Regions from separate parts of the Pseudoalteromonas sp. HL-AS2 genome, predicted to be linked through region 1. Evidence: predicted binding sites of a transcription regulator. Region 1 holds the regulator's gene; each other region holds the start of a gene.
The links. Region 1 encodes FliA, which starts transcription of late flagellar genes. Its sites were predicted from a motif close to CTAAAGNTNNNNNNNNNNNNGCCGATA; they were not measured.
Positions count from the first base shown of each region.

Region 2: the regulator FliA is predicted to act here: its motif matches at 7,382-7,408, upstream of pomA (flagellar motor protein PomA).
Region 3: the regulator FliA is predicted to act here: its motif matches at 6,656-6,682, upstream of RB215_RS05915 (VC2046/SO_2500 family protein).

Region 1 is NZ_CP133571.1:872,597-883,664, forward strand. Features, by position in the region: gene flhF (flagellar biosynthesis protein FlhF) at 1-1,351, shown strand, start outside; gene RB215_RS04125 (MinD/ParA family protein) at 1,344-2,204, shown strand; gene RB215_RS04130 (RNA polymerase sigma factor FliA) at 2,231-2,941, shown strand; gene cheY (chemotaxis response regulator CheY) at 2,982-3,365, shown strand; gene RB215_RS04140 (protein phosphatase CheZ) at 3,381-4,142, shown strand; gene RB215_RS04145 (chemotaxis protein CheA) at 4,158-6,335, shown strand; gene RB215_RS04150 (chemotaxis response regulator protein-glutamate methylesterase) at 6,387-7,562, shown strand; gene RB215_RS04155 (flagellar motor protein) at 7,555-8,319, shown strand; gene RB215_RS04160 (flagellar motor protein MotB) at 8,328-9,287, shown strand; gene RB215_RS04165 (ParA family protein) at 9,300-10,070, shown strand; gene RB215_RS04170 (chemotaxis protein CheW) at 10,074-10,823, shown strand; gene RB215_RS04175 (chemotaxis protein CheW) at 10,848-11,068, shown strand, end outside.
Region 2 is NZ_CP133571.1:2,466,526-2,477,593, forward strand. Features, by position in the region: rRNA gene RB215_RS11470 (16S ribosomal RNA) at 1-569, opposite strand, end outside; gene RB215_RS11475 (tetratricopeptide repeat protein) at 1,189-2,046, opposite strand; gene RB215_RS11480 (amidohydrolase) at 2,160-3,470, shown strand; gene RB215_RS11485 (DNA topoisomerase III) at 3,496-5,436, opposite strand; gene RB215_RS11490 (flagellar motor protein MotB) at 5,639-6,559, opposite strand; gene pomA (flagellar motor protein PomA) at 6,562-7,329, opposite strand; gene RB215_RS11500 (exodeoxyribonuclease VII small subunit) at 7,598-7,840, shown strand; gene ispA ((2E,6E)-farnesyl diphosphate synthase) at 7,843-8,730, shown strand; gene dxs (1-deoxy-D-xylulose-5-phosphate synthase) at 8,843-10,705, shown strand; gene RB215_RS11515 (ligand-binding sensor domain-containing diguanylate cyclase) at 10,776-11,068, opposite strand, start outside.
Region 3 is NZ_CP133571.1:1,221,710-1,232,777, forward strand. Features, by position in the region: gene RB215_RS05880 (HD domain-containing protein) at 59-718, shown strand; gene RB215_RS05885 (VOC family protein) at 705-1,136, shown strand; gene RB215_RS05890 (two-component system response regulator) at 1,138-2,133, opposite strand; gene RB215_RS05895 (MHYT domain-containing protein) at 2,137-5,460, opposite strand; gene RB215_RS05900 (M48 family metallopeptidase) at 5,623-6,309, shown strand; tRNA gene RB215_RS05905 (tRNA-Tyr) at 6,386-6,470, opposite strand; tRNA gene RB215_RS05910 (tRNA-Tyr) at 6,520-6,604, opposite strand; gene RB215_RS05915 (VC2046/SO_2500 family protein) at 6,717-7,244, shown strand; gene RB215_RS05920 (DUF6172 family protein) at 7,533-7,835, shown strand; gene RB215_RS05925 (diguanylate cyclase) at 8,142-9,062, shown strand; gene RB215_RS05930 (YchJ family protein) at 9,274-9,753, opposite strand; gene RB215_RS05935 (SulA-like leucine-rich domain-containing protein) at 9,794-10,228, opposite strand; gene RB215_RS05940 (NCS2 family permease) at 10,665-11,068, shown strand, end outside.

The DNA of each region.
Region 1 (11,068 bases):
CAAAGCAGCCCCTAAAGCCGCCGCGCCACAACAAAGTGCGCCGCTGCAGCAGCGTACGGCACATTCTGCCCACTCGCAAAGCATGCATAACTTTGTAAAGCCAGAGCCACAGCGTGCTAGACCTGAGCCACAAGCAAAGGTAGCCGACAGCTTACAAGCACTATTAGAGCGCCAGTCGCCGCGTCCACGTTCAGCAGAGCTGGCCTCAATGTTTTCGCAATCAGGTATAGATACCTCAGAGCATTATCAAGAGCCGGTCGCTAAACAACGCCCTACAAATATGTTTGCGCGTGAAGAAGCTGCGCAAGCACGCCCACAAACGCAAGCTGACAGCTTAGGTTTTGATGACCTAGACCGTGATTTTGATGAATTAGACACGCCAGTTGCGCAAACACACACGACTAAAAATACCGAAAGTGAAGCAATGAGCACAATGCGTGAAGAAATGAACGCAATTCGCCAGTTATTAGAGCACCAAGTGTCGGGTTTAATGCAGCAAGATATGGCGCGCCGTGACCCAACGCGCGCATGCATGATTGACCGCTTAGTAGGCATGGGAATCGATAAAGAAGTTGCTGAGCAAATGGCTTGTTTTGTACCTGAAGATGTTCCGCGTCAGCAGGGCTGGAAAGCGCTGTTAACTATGGTTGAAGATCAGATGCAAACCACGAATAACGAAATTTTGCGCCAAGGTGGTGTTTACGCATTAGTTGGCCCAACCGGTGTGGGTAAAACCACTACAGTGGCTAAGCTCGCGGCATTAGGTGCACAAAAATATGGTGCTGATAAAGTAGCGCTAATTACTACCGATACTTACAGAATTGGTGCTTACGAGCAGCTTGCAACATATGGCCGTATTATTGGCTGTGGGGTTAAACAAGTTAAAGATGCGAACGAACTGGCTGAAGTGTTATATCATTTACGTAACAAGCGCTTAGTACTTATAGATACCGCAGGTATGAGCCAACGTGATTTACGTTTAACTGAGCAGTTAAATACCTTAATGCGTAATCAGCGTGTGGATATTCGTAATTACTTAGTATTAAGTGCCACTGCGCAAATAAATGTGTTACAAGAAACCGTAAGACACTTTAAAAAAGTACAGTTAAGCGGTTGTATTTTCACTAAACTCGACGAATCATTAAGTTTAGGCGAGATAATTAGTATTGCGATTCAAAATCGCCTGCCAATAGGGTATCTTACTAATGGTCAACGAGTACCTGAAGATATTCGAGTTGCAAATGCAGAAAAACTAGTGAAAAAAGCTGAGCAATTATATTTAAAGAGAACAAAAGTACAACATTCACGACACCAATCAGTGGCGTCGAGCACAGTAGAGATGTATGATTAACACAGTATTAGATCAAGCAAGCGGCCTGCGTAAAATGAGCAAAAATAATAATAACGGCGTTAAGGTTATCGCCGTCACTGGCGGTAAAGGTGGCGTTGGAAAAACAAATGTATCGTTAAATACTGCGATCGCTTTAGGTCAGCAAGGCAATAGAGTGTTAGTGCTTGATGCCGATTTGGGTTTAGCCAATTGTGATGTAATGCTTGGACTACGTGTTGAGCGTAATTTATCGCATGTGTTATCTGGCGAATGTGAGCTTGATGAAATACTAGTAGAAGGCCCCGCTGGGATAAAAATAGTACCAGCGACTTCGGGTTCACAAAGTATGGTTGAGTTGTCGCCTGCAGAACATGCTGGGCTTATTCGTGCTTTTAGCGAACTCAATACTGATTTTGATATATTAGTTGTTGATACCGCTGCCGGTATATCGGATATGGTGCTGAGTTTTTCTCGCGCTGCACAAGATGTTTTGGTTGTGGTATGTGACGAGCCTACTTCAATAACCGATGCCTATGCACTGATCAAAGTATTAAGCCGCGAACATGGCGTGTATAAATTTAAAATTGTTGCCAACATGGTGCGTTCATTACGCGAAGGGCAAGAGTTATTTGCAAAGCTATCAAAGGTTACAGACCGATTTTTAGATATATCAATGGAGCTGGTTGCAACCGTTCCTTATGATGAAAATATGCGCAAAGCAACACGTCGTCAAAAAGTAATTGTTGAACTGTTTCCTAGTTCTCCTGCTGCACTTGCCTTTAAAACATTAGCAACAAGAATAACAAAGTGGCCAATACCGAACCAGCCTTCGGGTCATTTAGAATTTTTCATTGAGAAACTCGTTAACGGCTAACTATGACTACATTGGTGAATAGAGCTATGGGATATGAATCAACACAAAATTTAAATATGATTGTTGAAAAGCATGCTTCATTAGTAAAAAAAGTAGCATGTCATTTAATTGCTCGTTTACCCCCTAGTGTACAACTCGATGATTTAATTCAATCAGGAATGATAGGATTAATAGAGGCGTCAAAAAACTTTGATGCCACTAAAGGCGCTAGTTTTGAAACCTTTGCGGGTATTCGTATTCGGGGCGCTATGCTTGATGAAATGCGCCGTGGAGACTGGGCTCCTCGCTCAGTACATCGTAAAAGCCGCCAGGTTATAGAAGCTATTTCAGCATTAGAAAGCAGCCTGAATCGTGAACCTACAGACAGTGAAGTTGCCCAAAAGCTTGAAATTACACTAGAGCAATATCATCATATTTTAACCGATGTTAATTCCAGTAAAATCTTAGGAATAGAAGATTTAGGTATTGATGAGGATGTTATAACACCTGTTGGGCACGATTTAGCACTAGACAAACCCTTTAATAATGTTAAAAATGAAAGGTTTAATGAATCTTTATTAAGTGCAATTAAATCCCTACCAGAGCGAGATGCAATGGTGCTTTCGTTGTACTATAACGATGAAATGAATTTAAAAGAAATTGGACAGATACTCGATGTAAGTGAGTCGCGTGTAAGTCAGATACATGGTCAGGCGATGATTAAGCTAAAAGCAAAAATCAATGACTGGATAAATTAGAAGTAAGTAAATACAGGTTTAGGCCTCACTGGAGGATGTTTTGGATAAAAACATAAAAATTCTTGTTGTTGATGACTTTTCAACGATGAGACGTATTATTAAAAACCTATTGCGTGATTTAGGGTTTACCAATGTTTTAGAAGCAGATGATGGCTCAACTGCTTTACCTATGTTGCAAAATCAATCATTTGACTTTGTAGTAACAGATTGGAATATGCCGGGCATGCAAGGTATTGACTTGTTAAGAGCAATACGCGCAGATGACAAATTAAAGCATCTTCCGGTTTTAATGGTTACTGCAGAAGCTAAAAAAGAGCAAATTATTGCAGCAGCCCAAGCAGGTGTTAATGGTTATATTGTTAAGCCATTTACTGCGGGTACATTAAAAACTAAATTAGAAAAAGTGTTCGAACGCTTAGGTTAATAAGGGGAGAGGCTTATGTCAGCACCTGCTGCGCCTCAGATTACTTTAGAGCAAGCACGTCAGCTGGTCACTTTTTTAGAAAACGGTGAGCAACATAAAGCTGATCAGTTAATTTTAGAAACTGCCTCTCAAGAACAATCATATTTGTTTGCAGAAGTAGGTAAATTAACGCGCCAGTTGCACGAGTCTTTAAAGGGTTTTGAGCTTGACACCCGCATAACAGATTTAACCACTGATGCAATTCCGGATGCTAAAAAGCGACTTAACTATGTCATAGAAATGACAGAAAACGCCGCCAACAAAACCATGGATGCGGTTGAAGCGAGCCTGCCTTTAGCCCAGCAATTAGCTGATGATATTTCGCATATCAAGCCAACCTGGGATCGGTTAATGAGCCGCGATCTTGAACTTGGTGAATTTAAAACATTGTGTCATAGCATTGATAAATTTATGAACAGCTCGCATCTTAAAACCGATGAGTTGCAAGTATTAATGACTAATGTGTTAATGGCTCAAGATTATCAGGATTTAACCGGGCAAGTAATTCGCCGTGTTATTGAGCTGGTACGCGAAGTTGAAGAAAGTTTAATTCATCTGTTAACTGCGTTTGCAGCACAAGATGAAAACAATAACCAAGAGCAACAAAAAACAGAAAACTCGATTGCCGCACAAGCATTAGCAGGCCCAGAAGGCCCTATTATTGATAAAGAATCGCGTGATGATGTTGTATCTGATCAAGACGAAGTTGATGATCTTTTATCAAGTTTGGGCTTCTAATAGGAGAGTAACTGCATGAGCTTTGAAGTCGATGAAGATATATTACAAGATTTTTTAGTTGAAGCTGGAGAAATCCTTGAGCTTTTATCTGAACAATTAGTTGAACTGGAAAATAACCCAGAAGATACTGAATTATTGAACGCTATTTTTAGAGGCTTTCACACTGTTAAAGGTGGCGCGGGCTTTTTAGCGATGTCAGAGCTGGTAGATGCCTGCCATGGCGCAGAAAACGTGTTTGACTTACTGCGCCAAAAAGTGCGAACAGTTAACTCTGAGCTAATGGATGTTATACTTCAAGCACTTGATACTATTAATGAAATGTTTGCTACGATTAAAAATCGTGAGCAACCAGAGCCTGCCGATCCTCAGTTACTCGAAATATTACATAAATTAGGTTTACCCCCCACAGAAGAAGAGCTTGGCGGTGACACTATTGCGCCAGTAATAACGCAAGATGCTAATTTAGATGATGACCCTTTTGCATTTGATGAGTTGTTTGATGCACCCAGTGCAGCAACAAACGCTACAGCAAACGATGCGCATATTGATGAAATTAGCGAAGATGAATTTGAAAACTTACTTGATGAACTTCATGGCAAAGGTAAAGGCCCTGCAATAAAAGAGTCATTAAGTAATAGCAGCGACTTAAGTGGCGATATTACCGACGATGAATTTGATAGCTTATTAGATGAGCTTCACGGGGTGGGAAGTTTTGGTGCGGTAAATAAAACTCCAAAACCTCAAGCAGCTCAAAGTCCGGCTGCTAGCACTAACGATGATGAAATAAGTGACGATGAGTTTGAAGCTTTACTAGATGAGCTACATGGCAAGGGAGCGGCGCCAAAATCTAAAGAAAGCGCGGCAACACCTGCACCTGTAAATAAAGTTACGGCTCCTAAAGCAGCTGTAGTTAAAGCCTCACCAGTAGCAGTTGATAAAGTTAAGCAGCCACAAGCGGCTGTTGTAGCAGCAAGTGCTAATACCAATACCGCTGCGCCAGTTGCTAAAAAAGCGCCGCCTGCACAAGCTGAAACAACAGTAAGGGTTGATACTAAACGCCTTGATCAAATTATGAATATGGTGGGCGAGCTTGTATTAGTACGTAATCGTTTAGTGAGTTTAGCCACCAGTTCAGAAAGTGAATCTATGAGTAAAGCAATATCTAACTTAGATGTTGTTACAGCTGATTTGCAAGGCGCGGTAATGAAAACGCGAATGCAGCCAATCAAAAAAGTATTTGGCCGTTTTCCACGTGTTGTTCGCGACTTAGCACGTACCTTAAATAAAGATATTAATTTATTGCTGGTTGGCGAAGAAACCGATTTAGATAAAAACCTAGTTGAGGCACTGGCCGATCCATTAGTGCATTTAGTACGTAACTCGGTTGATCATGGTATAGAAATGCCAGATGATCGTGAAGCTGCGGGTAAACCGAGAACAGGTACCGTTACGCTTTCTGCTTCGCAGCAGGGGGATCATATTTTGCTTACCATTAAAGATGATGGCGCAGGTATGGATGCTGAAAAACTAAAACAAATAGCAATTAAAAAAGGTGTGCTTGATCAAGAGCAAGCAAGCCGTTTGTCTAACACCGAAGCTTACAATCTGATATTTGCGCCAGGGTTTTCTACCAAAGAAGCAATATCTGATATTTCTGGTCGTGGTGTTGGCATGGATGTGGTTAAAACTAAAATCACCCAGTTAAATGGCTCGGTTAGCATAGAGTCAGAACTAGGTGTGGGCACTATACTTGAAATTAAAGTACCGTTAACTTTGGCTATTTTACCTACCTTAATGGTGGTAGTGAGTGAGCAAACATTTGCACTACCATTAGCAGGGGTAAGTGAAATATTTAACTTAGACCTTACTAAAACGAATGTGGTTGATGGTCAGTTAACTATTATTGTTCGTAAAAAAGCAGTGCCTTTATTTTATTTAGAGCATTGGCTAGTGAAAGGTGCCGATCGTACAAGCCGTAAAGCGCAAGGGCATGTGGTTATTGTGCAAATAGGTACACAACAAGTTGGCTTTGTGGTTGATTCGTTAATTGGTCAAGAAGAAGTGGTTATTAAGCCGTTAGACGCTTTATTACAAGGTACGCCTGGAATGGCAGGTGCCACTATTACTTCGGATGGTGGTATTGCACTTATATTAGATGTACCGAGTATGTTAAAACACTACGCAGGTAAATAATAAAGTAGACGTATACTTTATACGTCTACATAATAAAAATAAGAGAGCAAAATGGCCGTTAAAGTTTTAGTTGTTGATGATTCGAGCTTTTTTCGCCGTCGAGTGAGTGAGATTCTTGAATTAGATAGCGAGATTGAAGTAATTGGCTTTGCCGTAAATGGCCGAGATGCTGTAGAAAAAGCAGCTAGTTTACGTCCTGATATGATCACTATGGATGTAGAAATGCCGGTGTTAGATGGTATAAGTGCTGTAAAAGAAATTATGGCCAGTAACCCGACGCCAATTTTAATGTTTTCTTCGTTAACTCGCTCCGGTGCAACTGCAACTTTAGATGCACTTGATGCTGGTGCTATGGATTTTTTACCGAAAAAATTTGAAGACATTGCTCGCAATAACGAAGATGCCATTAAGCTGCTGCAAAGCAAAGTAAAAGAAATTGGCCGCCAACGTATTAGACGTGTTGCTAGCCCTAGACCCTCCAGTATAAACAAACCTTTATTTACACCTACTTCAGCGCCAAGCGCATTAGCAGCAAGGTTTGCACAAACAAATAAAACAGCAACAACAGTAGTACAACCAGAGCGAAGCTTTAATAATTCGCCAGTAACTAGTCGCAGTGCAATAGTAACAAAGCGCGCGAGTGGCAAGCACTATCAACTAGTTGCAATTGGCACATCAACCGGTGGACCTGTTGCGCTGCAAACTATATTAACTCAGCTTCCTGCTAACTTTCCGCACCCTATATTATTAATTCAGCATATGCCCGCTGCGTTTACTCCGGCTTTTGCGGCACGCTTAAATAGTTTGTGTAAAATTCAGGTAAAAGAAGCGCAGCAAGGAGATCGACTGCAAGCAGGTGTGGCTTACTTAGCACCGGGTGGCCAGCAAATGATGATTGATGGTCGTGGGGCAAGTAGAACACTACGAGTTTTTGAAGATAACAGCGAGCGCATTAGTTACAAACCAAGCGTTGATGTAACCTTCGCCAGTGCCGCTAAAGCGTATCAAGGTGATGTATTAGCTATAGTATTAACTGGTATGGGCGCAGATGGGCGTGAAGGCGCTCGTATGCTTAAACAATCAGGGGCAACCATTTGGGCACAAGATGAAAAAAGTTGTGTTGTTTATGGTATGCCACAAGCAATTGCTAATGCTGGTTTAGCGAGCGAAAGTTTGCCATTAGATGAAGTAGCAATACGTTTAAAGACAGAGGTGGGCTGTGGATAAGCTTTCCGTACTAGGTTTACTTATTGGCTTAGGCGCCATTGCAATAGGTTACTCGTTAGAGGGCGGCGTGGTATCAGCATTATTTAACGGACCTGCGTTGATCATTGTACTGGGCGGCACATTGGGTGCTGTAATGTTACAAACATCAGCCAGTACTTTTAAAAAGATGCTAGAAATTACGCACTGGGTTTTTGTATCGCCTAAATACAATATTGAAGATGCCATAGAGCAAGTAAAAGGATGGTCACATAAAGCACGTCAAGAAGGTTATTTAGCCCTTGAAAACGAAGCGCTTACCCACCCAGATGCCTATGCTGCAAAAGGGCTTGGATTATTAGTTGATGGTTGCTCAGATCAAAAACTGCGCGATACGTTAGAAATAGATTTACTGTTAGAGCGCGAACGTCTGCTAGAGGCAAGTCGTGTTTATGAAGCTATGGGCGGTTATAGTCCTACCATAGGTATTTTAGGGGCCGTGCTTGGTCTTATTCAGGCAATGTCGTTTATTACAGATCCGCAAAAGCTTGGAGCCGGTGTTGCCACTGCCTTTATAGCAACTATTTATGGCGTGGGTTTAGCTAATTTATTATTTTTACCTATGGCTAATAAGTTAAAGCAACGGGTTGAGCAAAAAATGCTTTATCACGAAATGCTTGCCGAGGGCGTAATTGCAATAAGCCAAGGCGAAAGCCCAGTAAGTATTGAATTAAAGCTTGAAGCCTATCGGGTTGACCGCCCAAATGTCGTGGTTGAGTAGCAGCTATTATGTTACGTCGTCGCTTGCGCAACACCACTACTAAAAGTCAACACACAGAACGTTGGCTGGTGTCTTATGCTGATTATATGACGATTATGTTTGCCTTTTTTGTGGTTTTGTACGCAATAGCAATTAACAAAGAAGAGAAATTTCAAGTGCTGTCCGATTCGATTGGTTATGTATTTGATAAGTCAGCCCGTCAACATTCGCAGCAAGGAACTGGGATAAATGGCGACGCAATATTGACAGACAGAGTAACCCCAGAGCAAGAAGTGCTCTACGGCGAAAGTATTTTAAAAGAAGAACACGGGCCAAAGCTGCTGGACGGACAAAGCGATACCAGTAATATTGAGCAAAAACACCTTGGCAAACCACTCGATAGTTTGTTGGCTAAGCTGCAATCGTCATTAATAGATGAAATACGCGATGGTGAAGCAAGTTTAGAACTCAGCCAAGATTGGCTGATCATTGAGCTTAGTTCTGGTATGCTATTTTCAAGTGGCAGTAGTGTAGCGCAAGTTCGAGCTAAGCAAGTTGTTAAAATAATTAAAGATATTATTGCTCCGGTAGATAACTATATTAGAGTACGCGGCTATACTGACAACCAAACCATAGGTAATGAAATGTACCGCTCGAATTGGGAGTTGTCGGTGGCGCGTGCAACAGCCGTTTTAGTTGAGCTTGAAAGCCTAGGTATAAATTCAGCGCGAATGGCGATTGAGGGATATGGTCAATATTCTCCTTTTGCCACTAACGATACTAAGCAAGGGCGTGCTGAAAATCGCAAAGTAGTTATTGCCCTATCTAAATATGGGTTGCCACCAACAGCAGAAGTAGTAAGCGTTGAGCCGCAACAAGTAGTCGTTAAACCTGAGCCTGAAGCAGAATTACCCTCTGACGATAATACAATAAAAATAATTCGTTTACCCCATGGCGGTATTCGTATATCGACTCGAAATGAACTGTAATTAGGATGCAATGTGAAGATTTGGACTGTAGCAAATCAAAAAGGTGGAGTAGGGAAAACCACAACCGCGGTTAGCCTTGCAGGTATTTTAGCATCTCAAGGTAAGCGCGTATTATTGATTGATACCGATCCTCATGCCTCATTAACCTATTACTTTGGCATTGATTCTGAGGATTTAGAGGTTAGCGTATACGATATTTTTGTACGCGGAACTAGCATGCAAAGCGAAGAAATACTCCAAGCATTATGTCCATCTAGTATTGAAAACTTAGATATATTACCCGCCACTATGGCTATTGCTACCCTAGATAGAAGTATGGGCAATAAAACCGGCATGGGATTAATATTAAAAAAAGCGCTTGCAAAAATAAGCGAATATTACGACTATGCAATCCTCGATTGCCCCCCAGTACTTGGCGTATTAATGGTTAATGCGCTAGCTGCGAGTGAACGCATTTTAGTGCCGGTACAAACCGAGTTTTTAGCGCTAAAGGGGCTCGACAGAATGATGCGTACTATGCAGTTAATGCAAACATCTCAAGCTAAAAGCTATGAATATACTATAATTGCCACCATGTACGATAAGCGCACGAAAGCCTCGTTAGAGGCATATAAAACACTGCAAAATACTTATACTGATAAAGTGTGGCCGGGCGTTGTTCCGGTAGATACCAAATTTAGAGACGCCAGTTTAGCGCAACAAGTTCCAAGTGAATTTTGTCCACGGTCTCGCGGGGTATATGCCTACAAGGCATTGCTCGATTATTTAATAGAACAAGGTTAATCAATGAGTAAGCAATTATTTGCTAATGAAAAAGTAATGACTCAATATCTAGGCGCGTTATTGTGCGAAGACGAGCCTGTAGATAATCTTGAACCCGTTGCAAAATTACTTGAGCAAGTAACGGATAAAAAAACTGAACACCCAGATTTAGAAGCGCAGAGCACACAAAGTACGCCAGTATTTGAGCAAGCTGTGCCAGAAGTTATTAAAAAGCCGATAGCGCAAGAAGTCAAAGCTCTAGTTACCTCTGCTGAGCAAACACTGTCGGCCGAGCAAATATTAGCCGCACAAAGCCAAGCTGATTATTTTGACGGGCAGTTTCAAGCCTTATTTTTTGAAGTGGCAGGATTAACGCTAGCTGTGCCGCTTAAAGCGTTAGGCGGTATACATGAATTAAGTGAAGTAAATCATTTATTTGGTAAACCAAAGTGGTTTAAAGGCGTTATGCTCAATAGAGATGAAAAACTTAATGTGGTTGATACCGCACGTTGGGTTATGCCAGAAAAGTATGACGAAAAGTTAGAGGCGTCACTTAACTACAAGTATTTAATTACACTAGGCGACAGTCAGTGGGGATTATTGGCAGAAAAGCTAATAAATAACATTACATTGAGTAAAGAAGATGTAAAATGGCGTACAAACCAAAGTAAGCGCCCATGGCTTGCCGGTGTTATTAAAGAAAAAATGTGCGCTTTAATAGATGTAAATAATTTAAATGCATTATTAGAGAAAGGCCTAGACAGCCGTCAGTAGTAATGACCATTACGGGGAAACAGCATGAACCAAGATAAGTTACTGTCAGCAAATAAAAATGCAGATAATAATGATGAAATACTACAGTGGGTAACGTTTAAGTTAGAAGACGAAACTTACGGTGTTAACGTAATGCAAGTGCAAGAAATATTACGCTACACTGAAATAGCCCCTGTACCTGGTGCACCTTCGTACGTGATTGGTATTATTAACTTACGTGGCAATGTGGTTACGGTTATTGATAC
Region 2 (11,068 bases), 1.6 Mb from region 1:
CTTTACGCCCAGTAATTCCGATTAACGCTCGCACCCTCCGTATTACCGCGGCTGCTGGCACGGAGTTAGCCGGTGCTTCTTCTGTCAGTAACGTCACAGCTAGCAGGTATTAACTACTAACCTTTCCTCCTGACTGAAAGTGCTTTACAACCCGAAGGCCTTCTTCACACACGCGGCATGGCTGCATCAGGCTTGCGCCCATTGTGCAATATTCCCCACTGCTGCCTCCCGTAGGAGTCTGGGCCGTGTCTCAGTCCCAGTGTGGCTGATCATCCTCTCAAACCAGCTAGGGATCGTCGCCTTGGTGAGCCATTACCTCACCAACTAGCTAATCCCACTTGGGCCAATCTAAAGGCGAGAGCCGAAGCCCCCTTTGGTCCGTAGACATTATGCGGTATTAGCAGTCGTTTCCAACTGTTGTCCCCCACCTCAAGGCATGTTCCCAAGCATTACTCACCCGTCCGCCGCTCGTCAGCAAAGTAGCAAGCTACTTTCTGTTACCGCTCGACTTGCATGTGTTAGGCCTGCCGCCAGCGTTCAATCTGAGCCATGATCAAACTCTTCAATTAAAAAGTTTTATGTCTTTCGACAGCTCAATGAATTCTGAATTTTTTAATATCTTTCGATATTGAATTGACTGTGCCGAAGCAACTTATAAATAAGTTACTTCTGTTGGTCACTCAGTTTTCAATTGAGACTCTAATTTGTTTGCCTCGCTACCTAAGTAGGTTGGCTGTTAGAACTCAATCTGTACGAGTGCCCACACAGATGATTGCTTTATATTGTTAAAGAACGTTTTGAGTCGCTTTAGCGCCTCAAGGGATGCGTATAATACATCCTTTATTTTTCGAGTCAACACTTTGTTTTAAACTTTCTTTTTGGAAGATTTAAAACCGAAGTTTTATTTAACTCTCTGAGTAGTTCGTGCCTTGCTATGCTTCAGCGTTTCCCTTCTCAGTGGGGTCGCATTATAGGGAGCCGCAGATTTTACGCAAGCGTTTTTATCGCCTTTTTTGCATTTAATTTTTACCCCAAAGATACGCAAGCCAGGCTCACAGGTTACCCACAAAACCCTGTGGATAACTGCGCTTTTTATTCCTTAAACAAGCTTACTGTTATATTGCTATAAACTTAAAAATGTAAAAAGCACCTAGATAAGGTACTTTTAAAAGTAATAGTTATTAAGTTTTAGTACAAAATACTATATAACTTGCGACGATACTTTGCTGCAAGTGCATCACCGTCGGGTAAAGAGGCAATAATAGCTAAAAAACTTGGTTTTGCTTCGTTAAAATTCAGATCTTTTTGCAGCACTGTAAATAGTACATCTAATGCTTCTTCTTTTCTGCCGGCTTCATTGAGTAAAATACTTAGCTCTTCTTTTAATTCTAAGTCATTTGGGTACTTTTCTACTTGTTGTTGTTTTTCTTTAATCTCTGGTGAATCTTTTGCTTCAAGCGCAGCTTCGCATTTTGCTTTTATATTATTAAAGTAAGCATCTTGCTCTTGTACATCTATTGTATTAATTAGTGCTTGCGCTTCATCTACTTTATGAATTTGAATACATATATCTGCAAGTACTAATTTAATACGCGCGTTGCTGTTGTCAATTTCATAAGCTTGCTTTGCATAATTAAACGCGGCATTTAAATCTGACTTTAATAATGCTTGCTTTGCTTGCTCTAATAGTAAGTCTTGTTGAGCGGGTAAATGTTTAGCTAATGCTTCACGAATTTTCGCTTCAGCTTGGGCACCCGATAATACATCAACGGGCGCTGAGTCTTTTAACAACACCAGTGTTGGTAGTGTTTGTAAACCAACTTGCTGTGCTAATTGCGAAGCCAGAGCTTGCTCGGCATCGCAATCTAAATTTGCTACTACTATATAGTCGTTATATTCAGCGGCTAATTTATCTAATATTGCTGCCTGGTTAATACATTCAGGACTTTGCGCTGAGTAGAAGTTTAGCAGTACCAACTTTTGTTGTGATGTTTCGCCGAGTACTTGCTGAAAATTTTGCGCGTTGATACTAACTATGTTGCTCATTGAATTGATTGCCATATTCATTTATTTAGGTTTTTATATGGTGCTGAACATAATTATTACAAGTCATATATCTAAATCACTTGGATATACATTTATCTCAATAAGGGAAAATCATGAAGTTAACTTACTTAGGCACAGCGCTATTATTAGCTAGCCCTCTATTGGCGGCTAAATCATTAGACTTAAATTTACATAGCAGCATGCCAGCCATTGAAAGCTTTTACCTCGATCTGCATCAATCACCCGAGCTTTCGTATCACGAGCAACAAACCGCAAAAAAAATAGCAGCGCAGTTAAACAAGCTTGGTTTTGAAGTTACAAGCAATGTGGGTGGTTTTGGCGTTGTCGGCATTTACAAAAACGGAAACGGTCCAACCGTGATGATCCGTACTGACACCGATGGCTTACCTATTACAGAACAAACAGGTAAGGCGTATGCTTCTAAAGTAACAGTAATAGACGAGCACGGTGCAAAAGTAGGTGTTATGCACGGCTGCGGTCACGATATACATATGAGCTCATTCATTGGTACTGCTGAACAACTAATAGCTCACAAAAATGCATGGCAAGGCACGCTAATGATGGTGGCACAACCCGCAGAAGAAGTAGGCGGTGGCGCTAAAGCCATGCTAAAAGAAGGCTTATTTAGTAAATATGCAAAACCTGATCACATAATTGCGCTACATGTAAGTGCAAGTGTGCCTGCCGGTAAAGTTGCGATGAAAAACGAATATACTATGGCCAGCGTCGATTCTGTTGATATAACTATAAAGGGTAAAGGCGGACATGGAGCTTATCCGCATACCACTATTGATCCGGTTATTATTGCTGCGCGCACTGTGCTTGCACTGCAAACTATTACGAGTCGTGAGCTTTCACCGCTTGAGCCATCAGTTATTACTGTTGGATCTATTCATGGTGGCTCAAAACATAATGTAATTTCTGATGAAGTAAAGTTACAACTTACATTACGCAGCTATAACCCTGATATTAGAAATGCACAAATTGCAGCAATTAAACGCATTACCGCCGGTATTGCACAAAGCGCAGGCCTTGAGGAAGCGCTCTACCCTAAGGTGCAAGTACATGAAGATGAGTCAATTCCATCTACATATAACAATCCGGCACAAACCAACCTTGTGCGTCAAAGTATTGCCAGCGCTATTGGTGATGAAAATGTGCTTGAAACCCTCCCTGTAATGGCAGGTGAAGACTTTGGCTTATATGGCCGCACTGACGAAAATATTCCTATCACACTATTTTGGCTCGGTGGCGTTAACCAAGCAAAATATGCAAGTGCAATAAAAGCGGGCAAAACATTACCTTCACTGCATTCAAGTAAGTTTGCCCCAGACTATAAAGTCGCACTACCAACTGGCATTAAAGCCATGAGTAATGCAGCGGTAACTTTGTTTAATCAATAGTTTTATTTAAATAATAGCTCTGTAGTTAACCTGTAACAGAGCTTTTTTTATAACTTGACTTTTTATAAGGCGTTTTTTGGCCACGTTTAACAAAACGCTTTTTAGCTGAAGTTTTAGGCAGCTTTGCAAATACATTGCTATCGCAATTTGCAGCTTGTTGTACAAAACTATTTAAGTCGGCAAGTAAAGGCTGTAAAAATTGCTGATAGCTCATTACTTGCTGTGCAATATCACCTAAGCTCGACTCCCATTTAGCGGTTAAATCGGGGCGAACTAAACCTTGCGGCAGCACACTAATAAGTGCACTCCCGGTTTCGGTTGCTTTAATTAATTTGCCTTCACGTTTTAAAAAACGGCGTTTAAATAATAATTCAATGATCCCCGCTCGCGTTGCCTCTGTGCCTAAGCCATCGGTGTCTTTAAGTACTTTTTTTATCTGTGGATCTTGTACATAGCGGCTTATGCCTGTCATGGCTGCAAGTAAAGTCGCATCACTAAAGTGCGCTGGCGGTGAGGTATATTTTTCAACAACCTCCCCTTGCGAGCAAAAAAGTAACATGCCTTTTGTTAAAGGCGGTAGCGTGGCTTCATCTTTTAATTCAGACTTACCCATTAGCACCTTAAAACCCAAGCTTACATCTTGCTTTGCATTTGCTTTAAATAACCCGCCAGCAATAGTTATCTCTGCTTTAGTTTCGTTGTAAATATAGTCGGGATAAAACTGTATTAAATAATGACGACATATTAATTGATAAACCTTTGTCTCATCGCTACCTAAACTTGCCGACTTTAACTGTTTTGCCGTAGGGACAATGGCGTGATGCGCAGCCACTTTTGAATCGTTAAAACATTTACTACGTTTTTTACTATCAGCTGCTTTTACTAACTCAACACCTTGCCCGCCATTAGTGCTTATAGCTTTTAAAATAACAGACGCATCTTGGTGATGATCATTAGGTAAGTAGCGGTTGTCTGAACGCGGGTAGGTAATTAACTTATGACGCTCATAAAGAGTTTGGCATATATCCAGCACCTTTTGCGCTGGCATAGCAAATGCTTTTGCCGCGTCTATCTGCAAAGCAGATAAGTTATAAGGCAGTGGCGCAGTTTGTTTTTTTTGTTTTTGTTCAAGCGCCGTTAGCTCAGCATTTTGCTGTGTGATACGCGAGGCTACGTTTTCAGCCAATGCTTTATTTAATACTCGCCCTTCTTCGTCTTGATAAGGCTCACATGCCTTACTGGGTATCCATTTTGCACTAAATGATTGTTTTTCGGGGGTGACTAAGTGGGCTAATACTTCATAAAATGGCTTCGATACGAAATTTGCTATGTCATTATCTCTATTAACCACCAAGCCAAGTATGGGTGTTTGTACTCGTCCCACAGAAAGTACGTTACCAAACCCAGCTTTTTGCCCTGCTAAAGTATAAGCGCGGGTTAAATTCATACCAAACAACCAATCAGCACGAGAGCGCGCTAAGGCTGAAACGCTCAACGGAATAAACTCACGGTTAGATCGCATAGTCGTTAATGCTTTTTTTACTGCAGCTAAGTTTAAATCACTAATTAATAAGCGTTGAATATGCTGCTTTTTAGTTTTACTTATTTTGGCTTCTTCAATAACTTGATCGACAAGTAATTGCCCTTCTCTATCGGGATCACCTGCATGCACTAGTGCTGTAGCCTGTTTGATTAGCTTTTTTAACACAGTAAGTTGCTTGCGAGTTTTAGTTTTTGCTTTTAATTGCCACTGCTCAGGAATGATAGGTAGGTGCTCAAACTGCCACTTTTTAAAGCGCTCATCATAGTCATCGGGCTCGGCTTGCTCGAGCAAATGACCAATACACCAAGATACGCAATCACCATTTGCAACTTCAATGTAGCCATCGTGCTTTTTGTGCGGTTTTGGTAACGCGTCGGCAATAGCACGCCCTAATGACGGCTTTTCGGCAATATAGAGTTTCATATGCAAGCTCTTTTACTGTTTATATACACAGTAGTTTAGCATATCAATTCACAGCGTGGGATGTTTTTATTAAACCGTACTATTTAACAACTCTGAGGTATTTGGCTGAGGTGGTGACTTTTAGTCAATTTTGACTAAAAGTCACCTGAAATCAATTACACTTAGTTTGCTTAAACCAAGTGTGTTTTTAATAAAATGACTGCTACCTTACATCGATAGGATCAGACTCTTTGGCCTTTCCTTGTAAAATAGATATTTCAACGCGACGATTACGACGGCGATCTTCATTGCTGTCATTTGGCACTAACGGCCGGGTTTCAGCACGCCCTACTACCATCATTCTATTTTTATCAAATCCAACTACTTTTTGCAGCTCACTAGCTACTGCAACTGCACGCTTAGATGAAAGATCCCAGTTATTAATATATAACTCGTTTGAAACCTGAAAATCGTCAGTATGCCCAGACACGGTAATTTCTCCAGGCACATCTTTTAATAGCACGCCAATTTCTTGAATAATGGGTTTAAACTTAGGTTGTAAAAATGCGCTACCCGAAGGGAAAGAGCCATTTTCACGAATACGAATAATTATTTGCTGCCCTAATGATTCAAGCTCTATGGCACCATCAATTATTTGTTTTTCTAATTGCTGAGCGATTTTTTTAACTAAGTCGTTTGTTTGCTGTTGATCGGCCGCTGAAATTGCTTGCTCCGATGCTTGCTCTTTGGAAGTACTACGCGACTCGCCACCACGTTTATCGCCCCGCTGCTCTTGCCTTCCGCCTGCTGAGCTTTCATCACCTGCCTGAAACTCTAACATTTGCTGGGTCATTTCTACCGTTTGCTGTTGAATTGTTTCAATTGGGGTAGGCTCTGGCTTGCCCGGAGTAAACTCCATAGCAATAACTGATGTGCCTTTGGGAATATCTTTAACTTCTATTTTATTTTGTACACCAAATGCAAATTTCATCGAACCGGCAATTTGTTTAAATTTAAGTACATCCATTTCAGAAAACGCAAGCAAGAGCACAAAAAAGCACATTAATAGCGACATTAAATCTGCGAATGTCCCCATCCACGCAGGTAAACCTGGGGGTGGGCACTTGCACTCTTGATCAGACATAGTTAATCCTCAGTGTTTACTTTACGTTTTGATTCAGCAAGATAGTTTTTCAAAATACCTTCTATTACTTTTGGATTTTGACCATCTTGAATACCTAAAACCGCATCTAAAATTAAACGTTGATTCATTGCCTCTTCGTCTTTACGCAGCTCCAATTTTGTTTGAATAGGAATAGCGACTACGTTAGCTAAAAATGCGCCGTATAATGTGGTTAACAATGCCACCGCCATAGCCGGACCAATTGCTTTAGGATCATCCATATTAGATAACATCGCAACTAAGCCTATTAAGGTGCCTATCATTCCCATTGCTGGGGCTATATCACCCAAAGATTTAAATAAAGTAGCACCCGACTCATGCCGTGCTGTAGTTAATGAAATATCTTTTTGCAGAGTGGCCCGCACTACGTCTGCGTCGTGGCCATCTACTAGCATGTCAACGCCTTTGCGCATAAATGGATTCGGTATTTCTGCCTCTTCAAGTGCTAAAAACCCGCCTTTACGTGCTGAATCTGCAAGTTCAACTGCTTTTTCGATTAACTCTTCTGGCGACTCAAGCTTAAACATAAACGCTTTGGTAACCACCTTACCTATGCCAAAAAACTGTGACATAGTAAAGTTTGATAAAACGATAAATAATGAACCGCCAAATACGATTACAACAGAGGGCGTGTTGTAAAACATAGCCATTTCACCGCTACTACTCATAAACATGGACATGACAATTAAGCCAATTGCGCCAAGGATCCCAATAATGGTTGCTAAATCCACATTCCCTCCAAAGGTTTTTGCTTTTATATGCAAACGTTTGTTATTAATTGTTTATCGGCAAGATACTGAATTGCTTAAGCCATTTTTTATAGATAAACATAAAAAGCTGGATTAAGCACTATTCTAGATCAACTTGTGTAATCTATCTAATTATCAATTTTTTAAAACATAAAACGTTTATTAACGAAAAAACCATTTCATCCTTTGACCTAGTTTAGCATTCCCCCTAAAATTGACTTCTAAATTTATTATGTAAGTTGAAATAAAGATGGCGACTAAAAAACCTGAAAACTTAAGTTTCGAGCAAGCACTAGAAGAATTAACAACAATCGTTAGTGAAATGGAACAAGGTGATTTATCGCTTGAGCAGTCATTAAAACAGTTTGAGCGTGGCATTGCTTTAGCAGGCGCATCGTCTAGTAAGTTGCAACAAGCTGAGCAAAAGGTGGCTATTTTAATGGGCAAAGATGAGAAGTCTGTATTAACCGACTTTGATAATGATATGGAATAGCCGTGACTATTAAAGAACTTATTACACATGCTCAAACTGATGTAGCCAATACTCTTAACCTTTATTTTGACCAATCGCTTAATACTGACGAGACCATAAAAGCCGCCACCCATTATAGTTTAATGAATGGCGGCAAAAGATTGCGTCCTTTTTTGGTTTACGCAACGGGTAAAATGCTCGGCGCAGATAAACAAGATTTAGACGTACTTGCTGCAGCTATAGAATGTATTCATAGCTACTCGTTAGTTCACGATGACTTACCAGCTATGGATGATGATGAATTACGTCGCGGACGCCCAACCTGTCATATAGTGTACGGTGAAGCACACGCAATTTTAGCCGGTGATGCACTGCAAGCTTTAGCATTTGAGTTAATAGCCAAGCATAATTTTAACTGTAGTGCTCAAGCTCAAGTTAAAATGATTGCTGAACTGGCGCATGCCTCTGGGTTACAAGGTATGGTGGCAGGCCAAGGGCTTGATATTGCAGCTACTGATAAAGTAATAACCGTGGCTGAACTTGAGCGTATTCATAAGTTAAAAACCGGTGCGCTAATAAGCTGTGCAATTACACTGGGGGCTTTGTGCTCGAACAATGTTAGTCAAAACACGTTAGAAAATTTAGCCACTTTTGGCTATGCCATAGGGCTTGCATTTCAAGTACATGACGATATTTTAGACGTAGAAGGCGATACCGTTACTTTAGGTAAGCCTCAAGGGTCAGATATCGCTGCGAATAAAGCGACATATCCCGCTTTATTAGGTATGCTAGGCGCTAAAGAAAAAGCACAAAACTTAATACAACAAGCCCATGCAGCGTTAGCAAATATAGACGCCGATACCAGTGCTTTAGCGTCACTAGCTAACTATTTAATTGAACGTGACCACTAAACACGGCTTAAATGTATTGCAACTTAGCACTAAAATTATTACTGAACATCAAATAACTCAAACAACGCGTTTGCACAGTTAATTGATGTTAGCGAAGGACATATATAAAACCATGACACTTGATAGCAGCAAGTATCCATTACTTAATTTGGTTAACGAACCAGCCCACTTGCGAGACTTAGCACAAGATAAGCTTCCTGCATTTAGCCATGAGTTGCGTGACTACTTACTCAACTCGGTATCGCAAAGTAGCGGGCATTTAGCGTCTGGTTTAGGTACCGTAGAGCTCACTGTGGCACTACATTATGTGTATAACACCCCAGATGATCGCCTTGTATGGGATGTAGGCCATCAAGCTTACCCACACAAAATACTCACCGGGCGTCGCGATTTAATGCACACCATTCGTAAAAAAGATGGCTTGCACCCTTTCCCATTTCGCGAAGAAAGCCAATACGATACGTTTAGTGTGGGCCATTCTAGTACCTCTATTTCAGCTGCGTTGGGCATGTCTATTGCTGCGCAAAAAGAAGGTAAAGGACGCAAAACGGTTGCCGTTATAGGCGATGGTGCTATTACAGCAGGCATGGCTTTTGAAGCCATGAACCACTTAGGTGATGTAAAATCAGATATGTTGATCATTTTAAATGACAACGAAATGTCGATTTCTGAAAACGTTGGCGCGTTAACAAATCACTTTGCCCGTATTTTATCGGGTAGCTTTTATACTAACATTCGCGAAGGTAGTAAAAAACTACTCTCGGGTGTGCCACCAGTTAAGCAACTTGCCAGTAAAATGGAAGAGCATATTAAAGGGATGATGATCCCTGGTACCTTCTTTGAAGAATTAGGCCTAAATTATATTGGCCCAATTGATGGCCATGATGTAAACATGTTAGTAGATACGCTGCGTAATATGCGTAACTTAAAAGGCCCGCAATTACTGCATATAAAAACCCAAAAAGGCAAAGGGTATAAACCCGCTGAAGCCGACCCTATTGGCTATCACGGCGTACCTAAGTTTGATCCTAATACATCAAGTTTACCTAAATCAAAACCCGGTGCGGCTACATTTTCTAATGTATTTGGCGACTGGTTATGCGACATAGCAAAGCAAGACAGCAAGCTTATGGCGATAACACCGGCTATGCGCGAAGGCTCTGGCATGGTGCGTTTTTCAAAAGAGCATCCTGATCAGTATTTTGATGTTGCGATTGCCGAGCAGCACGCTGTAACCCTCGCTGCTGGTTTTGCTTGTGAAGGCTTAAAACCCGTTGTCGCAATTTACTCAAGCTTTTTACAACGTGCGTACGATCAGCTAATTCACGATGTAGCGCTGCAAAACTTACCTGTGTTATTCGCTATTGACCGTGCTGGTATTGTTGGCGCAGACGGCGAAACACATCAAGGTGCGTACGATTTAAGCTTTATGCGCTGCATTCCAAATATGGTCATTATGGCGCCAAGCGATACAAATGAGTGTCGCCACATGTTATATACTGGTTATCAAGCAAATTGCCCTGTTGCTGTGCGTTATCCGCGTGGTAGTGCTGGTACGGCAGAAATTGCAACTAATATGCAATTACTTGAAATTGGTAAAGCCGATGTTGTTAAGCAAGGTGCTAAAGTGGCTATATTGTCATTTGGTACATTACTTGAAAACGCGCAACTAGCAGCTGATGAACTCAATGCGACTTTAGTTAATATGCGCTTTATTAAACCGCTTGATACTGCGTTACTCAATGAGTTAATAAACAGCCACGATGTAATAGTAACGCTTGAAGACAATGCAATTTCTGGCGGTGCTGGCTCTGCGGTTAATGAGTATTTAGCAACGCAAAAAGCACAGGTTAGCATTCTTAACTTGGGTATCCCTGATGAATTTATTAAGCACGGTACACAAGACGAAATGCACGACGAGATGGGCTTAGGCGAGCAAGGAATATTAACTGCTATCAAAGCGTTTATTAATTAACCTCCTACTCATTTAAAGCATATTAAAAAAGGAGCCTAGGCTCCTTTTTTAATATCTAAATATTAGTTACTTATCGCATCCATACTTTAATATCAGCTAAACCATTGGCTTGTAGCAAGCCTATTTGCTGTTCAACATTAGGGTTTTGCTCAAACTCAAACGCATCTAATTGCTCATCAAAGGTAATATTAGCGACCCCATCGCCACCGCGTTTTTTAACTTGATGCAGTGCAATATCAGCTAAATTAATCGAGGTTTCCCAGCTAATAACTTGGCCACCTAATAATGGTAGCGGATAAAACGACCAACCAATTGAGGCCGAAATATGAGTGCTTTTACCATTTGGCAATTGAAATCCATGTT
Region 3 (11,068 bases), 350 kb from region 1:
AAAGTATGGCTAATTCAATATGTTAATTAGGTATTTGGAACACGTTGTGACAGACATAATGTTAAGCCCTGAGCTGCAGCAGCTCAATTTACAGTGCAGAGCCTTTATTACCACACTAATTCATGCCGATGTGGCGCATGATATAACCCATATTGAACGCGTAGTTCGGGTTGCTATTAAATTGTGCGATGCAGAGCAAGCTAATATGAAGGTAGTGCTCCCGGCTGCATGGTTACACGACTGTGTAGCCGTGGCTAAAAACCACCCAGATAGGGCTAAAGCCTCTACTATGGCCGCCGATAAAGCGATTGCTTTTTTAGCTTCTATTAATTACGACGCGCAATTATTTACTCAAATTCATCATGCAATAGCGGCGCATAGCTTTAGCGCCAATATTAAAGTGAACTCAGTAGAAGCACAAATAGTGCAAGACGCAGACAGAATGGACGCACTAGGCGCGATTGGTATAAGCCGCTGCATGAAAGTAGGTGGCTCAATAAGTCGATTACTATATAACCCGGATGACCCATTTTGCCTACAACGCGAAGCAGATGATAAAAAATACACGCTTGATCATTTTTTTATTAAGTTATTACACATAGCTCAAAGCATGAATACTCCCTCGGCTAAGGCCGAAGCACTAAGACGTACTGAGTATATGCATGACTTTTTAGAGCAACTAAAGTCTGAAATAGGAGAGCAGCGTGAGTATACCTAAGCTAGCTGGGATTGATCATTGTCATTTAAATGTGGATGATTTAGCGCAAGCGGTTAAATGGTATGAGCGTGTTTTAGGTTTTAGTGTGGTTGAAGCGCTCGCCTTTTGGAATGAAGATGGCAAAGGGCCATTAACCCTTGAAGATGCAAATGCTACCACGCGTTTAGCGTTATTTACTGCACAGGGACGTAGTAAAGGCATTGCTTTTTTAGCCACTGGGGAGCAATTTATTGCATGGCTTGAGCATTTTGAACACCTAAATATTAAAACAGTATTAGCTGATCACGGCGTTACGTTTTCAATTTATTTTAAAGATAACAGCGGAAATAGCCATGAAATTACCTCTCATGACTATACGCAGATTAAAACTGTGTATCCGCAGGTATTATTAGGCTCGCATACAGCCAAAAAGAGCTAAATTAAAATCGCTCCTGATGAGCATTTTTTATGGCAATAATATCGTCAATTTTGCCAATAAATAGCTCAACCAATTGCGGGTCGAAGTGTTTACCGGCTTGTTGTTGCATATGTTCTATAGTTTGCTCTATGCTCCAAGGCTCTTTATAGGGGCGTTTTGAGGTAAGTGCATCAAATACATCGGCAATGGCAACAATACGGCCTTCCAGCGATATGGCTTCTCCTTTTAGGCCATTGGGGTAGCCAGTACCATCCCACTTTTCATGATGTTCAATTGCCAGCACATGCGCCAGTTGTAATAGTGGCGATGATGAATTTGCTAAAATTTGTGCACCAATTAAAGCGTGCTCTTTCATGTGGGTAAACTCATCGGCAGTTAACTTTCCGGGTTTTAGCAAAATGGCATCCGGAATACCTATTTTACCTACATCGTGCATAGGGGCTGCTTGGCGTAATAATTCGGCGTGTTGCTCATCCATACCCAGCGCCAATGCAAGTACTTTGCTGTATTGACTCATACGTATAATATGCTCACCGGTATCGGTGTCTTTATATTCTGCAGCACGACCTAAACGCTGTACTAAATCGACATGAGCTTGTTTTAGCTGCTCAGCTTGCACTAACGACAGGTGAGTTTTAACACGTGCCCGTACAATAGCAGGGCTAATGGGTTTGGTTATATAGTCTACAGCGCCTAGTTCAAAACCTTTAAATTCATCACTTTCATCACTTAGTGCAGTAACAAAAATAATAGGGATATGCGATGTTGCAGGGTTAGCTTTAACAATTTGGCATACTTCAAAGCCATTCATATCAGGCATCATAATATCGAGTAAAATTAGCTTTGGTAGTTCTTTTTCAAGTAATGCTATAGCGGCAGCGCCCGATTTAGCAAACGACATTCTATATTGATTACCAAGCACCTCGCGCATTACTTTTAAGTTTGCAGGCTCGTCGTCAACAATTAATATGCGGGGCTTATCTAGAATAAAATCCATTAATTAATTCTCCTTTAGGGTTAACTTTTTAAGTAAATTTGCTAATTTAACTTGCGCGTTATCAAAGTCGAATTCATCAAAGGCACTGGCTATTTCATCTATATCTACTTGTACTGATGCTATACATTTACGTTGTAACTGATCGAGAAGATCATCATTAAGTTCGGCATTTTGTGCATCAGCATAGAGTTCTTGGCAAATTTCTATTAGCTCAGCTGTTGATAACGGCTCAGCATTGTCGATAAGTTTGGCGGGCTCTTTACATATAGTGCTTGCTAATAATTGGCCGATAAGCGCCAATTCAGTTTTTATATCTGCCAAAACGCTGGTTAGCGCAGCTTCATCGTCTGCGTTCTCTAAACGCGTTAACAGTGTCATTAAGGTTAATAACCCTAAATTACCAGCCACGCCTTTTAAAGTGTGAATAAGCGTATAAACACTTTTAATATCGCTTAGTTGCAGCTTAAATAAGCTTATAAATTGCTTTTCGTTGGTATTAACAAATTTAGTAATTTCGGTAAGCTGTTTACATTTAGAGCCCCACAAAGCTAACCCTTTTTCAAAATCTATGTGCTTGGCATCGGGGTCGGTTTGCGCAATTAATGTTTCTTTTGCTAAGCCAAGTCCAAGCACCAGTGCTATTTCTTGATTCAGTTGGTTGATATCAACCGGCTTATTAGCAAACCCATTCATGCCTGCATTTTTAGCGGTTAGTTTATCTTGCTGTAACACGCTGGCTGTTAATGCAATAATAGGTGTAAATTTTATTTGTTTTAGTTGCTCCAATGCACGAATTTTAATGGTGGCCTCAATACCGTCACATTCAGGCATGTGAATGTCCATTAAAATGACATCAAAGTCTTGCTGATTAAACGCCTCAATGGCTTCTAAACCATTACTTGCAGTGGTTACTGTGTGTTGATCTCGCGAAAGTAATATAGAAAGTAGCTCTGTATTTTGTTCTATATCATCAACCACTAATATTCTAAGCGGAGGTAGTTCGGTATGTAGGCCTTCAAAATAATCTATTTTATTTTCATCACCAACAGTAAAAGGTAATGAGAAGTAAAAGCAGCTGCCTTTATCAACTTCACTCACTAAATCAATTGAGCCATGCATAAGCTCTACTAATTGTTTACTTATTGTTGTGCCTAAACCTGTGCCACCAAATCGACGTGTGGTCGTGCCATCGGCTTGCACAAAAGGCTGAAAAACCGCTTTAATACGATCTTTAGCAATACCAATGCCTGTATCGTGTACTTCAAAAAATAGGTGATTATTTTGTGTGGTACTTACGGTAACAGTAACAGCGCCTTGCTCAGTAAATTTAATAGCGTTACCAATAAGGTTTGTAAGTATTTGCCTAAGGCGGTCGGGATCACCGTAGTATGCGGTGCTAACTGATTTATTAATATTAAGCGTTAAATTAAGGTTTTTCTTTTTAGCTTCTAACCAAAAAGTTGAAATAATACTGTCGATAACGGGCTTTAAATTAAAATGCACAGGCTCAATGGTTAGCTTTCCTCGTTCTAACTTTGCAGAGTCGAGAATTTCATTAAGTAGGCGTAGCAAAGAGCGTGCTGCATTGTTAACCGTAACAAGGTGCTTTTGCTGCTCTTTACTTAGCGGTGTATCCATAAGCAGATCGCTAAAGCCAATAATTGCATTCATAGGGGTGCGTATTTCATGGCTCATATTTGCCATAAAAGATTGCTTAGCATTTGCAGCTTCTTCTGCTTGCAGTTTAGCGTGCTCTAATTTTGCTTCATACTCTTTGCGCTCAGTAATATCAACAAGTACACCATCAATCCACTGCGCAACATCGGTATTATTAAAGTCAAAACTACCTTTCTCTAATACCCATACAGTTGCGCCGTTGCGATGGCGAATTCTATATTCAACAGAGTATTGACGCTTTTCGGTAACGGCATTAGTGAGCGTGGTAATAATCATTTGTTGATCAGACTTTAAAATCAGGTCTGTAAACTCAATGTGTTGCTCAATAAATTCATCTGGTGTATAGCCAGTTAAATCCAATATACTTGGGCTAACAAATAGCATGGTGTAGTTAGTATCGAATTTACATCTAAAGGCAACGCCTGGCATATTTTGCATTAATGAGCGATATTTTTGCTCATTTTCAACGACCGTTTTTTGTAGCGCTCGTTGCTGCGTTAAGTCAGTAATAAAGCCAACATACAAAGGAGGTTGCCCAGTTTGCGTCACTTGTCCAATACCAAGGCGCACAGGGATCAAATGGTTATCTTTATGTTTAGCAAAAGTATCGCGGTTTATGCCTATAATAGCGCTTAGATCAAGAGTCATATCACCAGATGATGACGCATTATTTAGAGCGTTATTATCATTTAAAAGAATCTGTACACTTTTACCTTGTAACTCATGTTCGTGCCAACCTAAAATCTTACTTGCTGCTTCATTAAAGCTTAAAATAATACCTTGATGATCAATAGTCACAATGCCATCTATTGCTGTTTCTAATATGGCGTTTAACCGCGACTCGTCGGCTGACTTTTCTTCAAGCAGCAGTTTATAGCGTACCATGCCATTAATTACAGCAACCACGCTGGTTATTGCAACAGTTGCAGTGGCAACCGCAATTGCAACAAATGTAAGCCCAGCAGACGCATTTTCGTCTGCGTAAATTAGTGGGGAAGTTGCTACAAAACGGGTTGCTGCCATACCCATATAATGCATACCAGTAACAGCAAAGCCTAATATAACGGCGCTGGTTGAACGAATTTGTAACTGTGATAACCGAGGGAAAATTCTTTCAAGGTTAAAGTGGCTATATAAAGCTATAAACGATAGGGCAACGGCCACTAAAATAGACAACCCAAACATAACTGGGTCATACCGTAGCATAGGCGCAAGCTCCATCGCTGCCATACCACTGTAATGCATAGTGCCAATACCCGAGCCTAATAATACTGAGCAAACAGCTAATACTTTAAAGTTACCATTACTTTTTACCAGTATAGATACAGCGTATTGGCACGCTAAAAATGCCGGTATAAAAGAGAGTAAGGTAATAGTTGGGTTATATTTAATGTTAGTACACAAAGAAAAAGCCAACATACCAATAAAATGCATGCTCCAAATACCCGCAGAAAAAACAGCTGCAGCGGTTACAGTAGCTAAACGTTGATAGCTTGGGAAAGTAGTTTTTTTAGCTAAATCAATGAGTTTTGTAGTAAAAAAAGCGGCAAATATCACTATTAAAACTGAAAGAGAAACCAAGAGAGGATCGTAAACCCCGTTTATAATTAAACTAGGATCTTGGTCAGTAATAAAGAAAGCTGATAACATGGCGGCTCTAAATAGGCATTTTAATCGTGTAGTTTAATAGAATTAATTAATTAATAAACCGTTAATTTTATGATTGCTTATTAAGCTATAAATAAACAACACGGCATTAACTAACCATTAGACGAAAAGTAGCCCCTAGCTAGTATAGTGTGAGAGATTAATTTGTTTGCCTACCAACTAAAAAAAAGTACCCGACGAAAGACCGTTGCTATTAAAGTGCATAATCAAAATGTGACGGTATATGCCCCCCATCACGTACAAAAAAAAGTGCTCGATAACTGGTTATTAGAAAAAAAATCATGGGTTGAGGCGCAGCTGCAAAAACAGCTTACTTTGGTTGATACAAAACAGTATCCACTTAAGGACAAAAAGATCTGGGTTTTTTCAGAAGCAATTAATTTAACGTTTCAGCAAGGCAATACCTCTACAGTGGAGCGCCAACAAGATGGCCTGCTTATTACCGTTTCTGCTCGTGTTAAGCATCAGCAGCAAAAGTACCAATTACTTTTAGAGGCGTATTTAAAAGAGCAGTTAACCGCATACATTGAAATGCGACTTAATGACTTTTGCACGCTGATGCAAGAAGCGCTGCCTAACGATTTAAATATTGCAGTTTATAAACGCAAATGGGGAAGTTGTAATAGTAAAAGGGCGTTAACATTTAACTTATTATTGATTGGTGCACCGCATAGCATTATTGATTATGTAATAGTGCATGAGCTGGCGCATTTACGACATTTAAATCATAGCAAAGCATTTTGGCAGCGCGTAGCACAATTTTGTCCCGACTATAAAGCAAGTACGTTATGGCTAAAACAGCATGGTATGAGTTTACAATGGGTATTTTAATGTTTAACTAAGAAAAAACACGGAGATTACTAACAAGGAATGTAGTAACTATATAAGTAGAAAATAAGTAGAAAAGTGGTGGAGGGAGCTGGATTCGAACCAGCGAAGGCTGAGCCGTCAGATTTACAGTCTGATCCCTTTGGCCGCTCGGGAACCCCTCCACACTAATTTTGTTACATTTGGCCCCACTTAACTTAGCGGTAAGAAAAGTGGTGGAGGGAGCTGGATTCGAACCAGCGAAGGCTGAGCCGTCAGATTTACAGTCTGATCCCTTTGGCCGCTCGGGAACCCCTCCAATGCAACGGCGCTGATAATAGCAAACATCGTATTTAAGTAAAGAAAAAAGCTAAAGAAAAATGAAATAAAGCCGATAAATAGGTATTACTTACTTCAATCGGCTAAAGTCTATGCAAATCGGTGATTTGTTAATCACAGAGAGTCAGCTCAACACTCGACTTAATAAAAGTGTGCATGAAAAGCGCCGAGGAGAGTTTGCGCTTTTACTCGCTATGCTATCTCATGATGCACTCGATTTTAGCCAATTCCATTTACCAAAAACAGAAATTGAAGATTCAACTGTTGGCGAAGATACCCTTCGCAAACAAATAGGAGCAGGTCCAAAGCAACTTTTAGCGCCAGATAAGTTTGATATCTTGATAGGGCAGTTTAACGCCTCACTATTAATGCAAGCAGGGGAACGCGCTGGAATGAGCGATATTAAATTAAATCACTGTTTAAACCCTGAACCATTGTTTATAAGAGATGATGTAAGCCATATTCCGCTTCAGGTGCGTGATAATTGTGAATTAGCAGTGCGCAGGCGTATAAATAACACACAAACGCAACTATCTAACCCGCAACTCGATGCTGCTGCCTTTTACGAAAGCCTAAATAATGATGCGCTTCACCACCCATTGCATTTAGTAAGCGCTTAATTATAAAGCGTACGCTGTAACTGCTTTGATATTGCAATAACCAATCATATTAATAGAACTTGGCAAACGATTGCGCCATCACTCTAACTATTAAGTTACTTGTCTGTAACATAAAGCCGCTAACTCTCTACACTTAAGCGCATTTTAGCGATACTTTATTTTATTAATGGATTAATAATTGATTTAATATAAAAAAAGCATCCAAAAATTAAATGCAATTGCTATAATAGGCTCAAATGGTATGACATTAAATGCCGTTATCATTAAACCAAGGTAATTAGGAACGTAATGAAGAAAATATTCACGCTAAATCACGAGAAAATCAAATATCCTCGTATGGTTGACGCCGCAAAGCATGAAGTGAAAAAATATTTGAAAAGAGAGCGTAACAAAACTCTACCACTCGATGCTGATTACTGGGCGTTTGATTGTAAGTTTGGTAATACCGCTGAAGATGCACAAGTAGTGCACGTTGCAGAGCTTAGTAATCATATAAGCGAAATAGAAAAGCAAAGCTTAACTTCTTTTTATGTAGAAATATTAGCGCGCCCAGCTCAACGTCAACAACCAGATTTGGATGACGACGAATAAGACGCTTATAAAGTAATTTGCGTAATTTTTAAAATGGGCCTAGTGGCCCATTTTTTGTTTGTACGTTTATACAAACGCGATTTAAACCTTGAGCATTCAAGTACAAGCAGCTTATAAGCAGTGCTTACTTTCAGTATTACCCTGAAAATTATGGCCGTGATTTTCTAAAACAATTAACAACAACTCTGTATCGCCATTTTTATATTTGGTTGTAAGTTTGATTAAAAACCCAACTTTAATACATTTGCATAACATAAGACTGTATTATACTGTGTTAGTTGATAATTATAGAAAACAGTAGTATTTATGCCATTAAATTATGCCGATAGCGATTTAAAACTTAGCCTTAAAACCTCAAAAGTTCTCATTGTTGATGATCAGTTACTTAGCATAATTGTACTGAAAAAAATATTATCAAAGCACTTTATTGTTAACACCGCCAACAGCGGTGAAGAAGCAGTTGAAATATGTAAATCTAATACTCCCGATATCGTACTGCTGGATATTTCAATGGATGGCATATGCGGTATAGAAACCTGTTTAAAACTTAAAACGACGACACAAACCCAAGACATTCCCGTTATATTTGTTACCTCCTTTGAAAACCAAGAAGAGGACTGCTGGGAAGCGGGTGCGGTAGACTTTATTCAAAAACCGATTAACCCAGAAACCTTATACAGAAGAGTAAGAGCGCACTTAACTATTAAGCTGCAACATGACTTATTAAGTCAAAAAGTGTTTCTTGATGACTTAACTAAAGTATTTAACCGTCGTTATTTTGATACTCATATTAATAAAATACAATTGAGTGCATTAAGAGAGAATACAGAATATGCTTTATTACTTATGGATATTGATTACTTTAAGCAATACAACGATATTTATGGACACGTAGAAGGCGACGTTGTTTTACACTTAGTTGCTCAAACAATTGCCAACAGCCTGCAAAGGCCAAGCGATTTTGTTGCCCGCTATGGCGGCGAAGAATTTGTGGTTGTGCTACCCCATACCAACGAGGAAGGCGCTCGCTGTGTTGCTGAAAAAATTAAAAATAACATATATGGCTTAGGTGTTTTACATAAGTACTCAGAGTTTGAATTTGTCACTATAAGTATAGGTGGAGCTACGTTATTGCAATCAGACGAAGGCAACATGGATATTTTGCAACGCGCAGATAAAAAAATGTACGCCGCTAAAGCACAAGGGCGAAATACAGTGTGCTTTTAAAGCGCAGCGAACCCAATACCAAAATATACGGTAGAGCAGTTATTAACACAGGCCTATAGGTATGTAAATTGCCAATAGTTGCTCGAAAGTAAAATTTTATTTTAGCCATACACATCGCCTGTAACAGCCAACCCTAGGCATGGCTATTGGATGTATTTAAGGTTCAGTTGCCTGTAATTACCTACTTTACTCACCGCACAGCTGCAGTTTGTTATACGCTATGACACTTTTTATATTTTTTGCCACTTTGGCAAGGGCAGTTGTCATTTCTGCTTATTTTAATATCGGCTACCGGAAATAGTGTGCCTTCAAGGTAGCGCCACTGCCCATCTTGTTTAATAAACAACGACTTTTCGTGCAACTCGCAATATAGGTTTTGGTAAAAGTAATTTACTTTAAATGTTACAAAGCCTTCGCTTGCATCGTGCTCAGTGTCGATGACGGTTAGCTTTATAAAGCGGCAGCTATCAGCAAAGTCTTTAATCTCTTTTACAGGGTTTTCTGCCTGTTTTTCACTTGCATAAGTTTGATAAACATAAGTTGCATTTTTAAGTACATATGCACTGTAGCGAGCACGCATAAGTTGCTCAGGTGTTTCAGCTATTTTTGATGCTAAATGAAGTGGTTCACAGCAGTCAGCATAATTTTGCTGGCTGCCACAAAAGCAAGGAGAAGTCGTTAATGAGGTCATAATATTAATATAAAGTGTTTAAAACACGAGTTTAACAAGCTTATTGAGTTAGTGGTATCTCAAGGTTGTGAGTATTTTTAGTAAAACAGTAAAGCTTAGTATTTGTAGTGCTTAAATTTAATGATAGCTGTGTCAGCTGTTGATCATTAATAATATCAGTCCAGGTAATAACCGCAGCAAAGTTTCCGTTGTGCAGCGCCGAGCTAAGTACATACTCTAAGTTTACTAAATGTTTTTGCCTGATCACCAGTAATTTGCTGGTGTCAATGGAGCATGAATCAAGCAAGGCTTTACTCGGTACATGGTCAGGGGCAATCAGCAGTGTCCATGCATTTAAGCTGTTGTATTGGTGTAATACTTTAAGCAATTCAAAGGTTGCTGAAATTTCATCTTCAATTTGAATTAAATTTACACAATCACTTTTATCGTCTTGCTGATAACTTTTAACGGTTCTTACGGTAATAGGCTGTAACATAAATTTCTCACTCACTGGGTTTTTATACAGTACCCATATACAGTAGTTTATACAGTGTTATGGTGCAAGTGTTTTTTTGCTAATTATTTGTACAGTCATTCAGTTTTAAATTTTTACACGGATAAAAAAACAAAAATAACTATTAAAAACAGAGCGTTAATATTTTAGGTATATATTTATATTTTTTATTAAAGTTATGCGGCGAATAGCACCTATACAGTACTTTATGCTCTATTATTTACGTTAAAGTAAAGCTGATTGCTCAGCATATAAGCACGGTAATTATTATTTTTAAAACCTGAAGTACATACGTATTACCGTGTCATATTTATTATTTCAGCTACTTCAATAACTTAATGCATAACAAGGTAAAATGTCCGGTATTTCGCTATTTTTATGCTAAAATCTCGCCACTTTTTACTACCTTAAGTTTGTTATGCTCGAAGCCTTATTTAAAATCCGCGCAAATGATTCCTCAGTACAACGTGAATGTGTTGCCGGTATGACTACTTTTATTACTATGGTTTATATTGTTTTTGTTAATCCAGCAATGCTTGCCCAAGCAGGAATGGATCAAGGCGCTGCGTTTGTAGCTACATGTATTGCAGCTGCAATAGGCTGTTTTATTATGGGCCTATGGGCCAATTATCCGTTAGCGTTAGCGCCGGGTATGGGATTAAATGCTTTTTTTACCTATGGCGTTGTTTTAGGAATGGGCTATACCTGGGAAGCGGCATTAGGTGCTGTGTTTATGTCGGGTTGTATATTTTTATTTTTAAGTTTATTTAAAGTACGAGAGTGGATTATTAATGCCATTCCACTGGTGCTAAAACAAGCAAT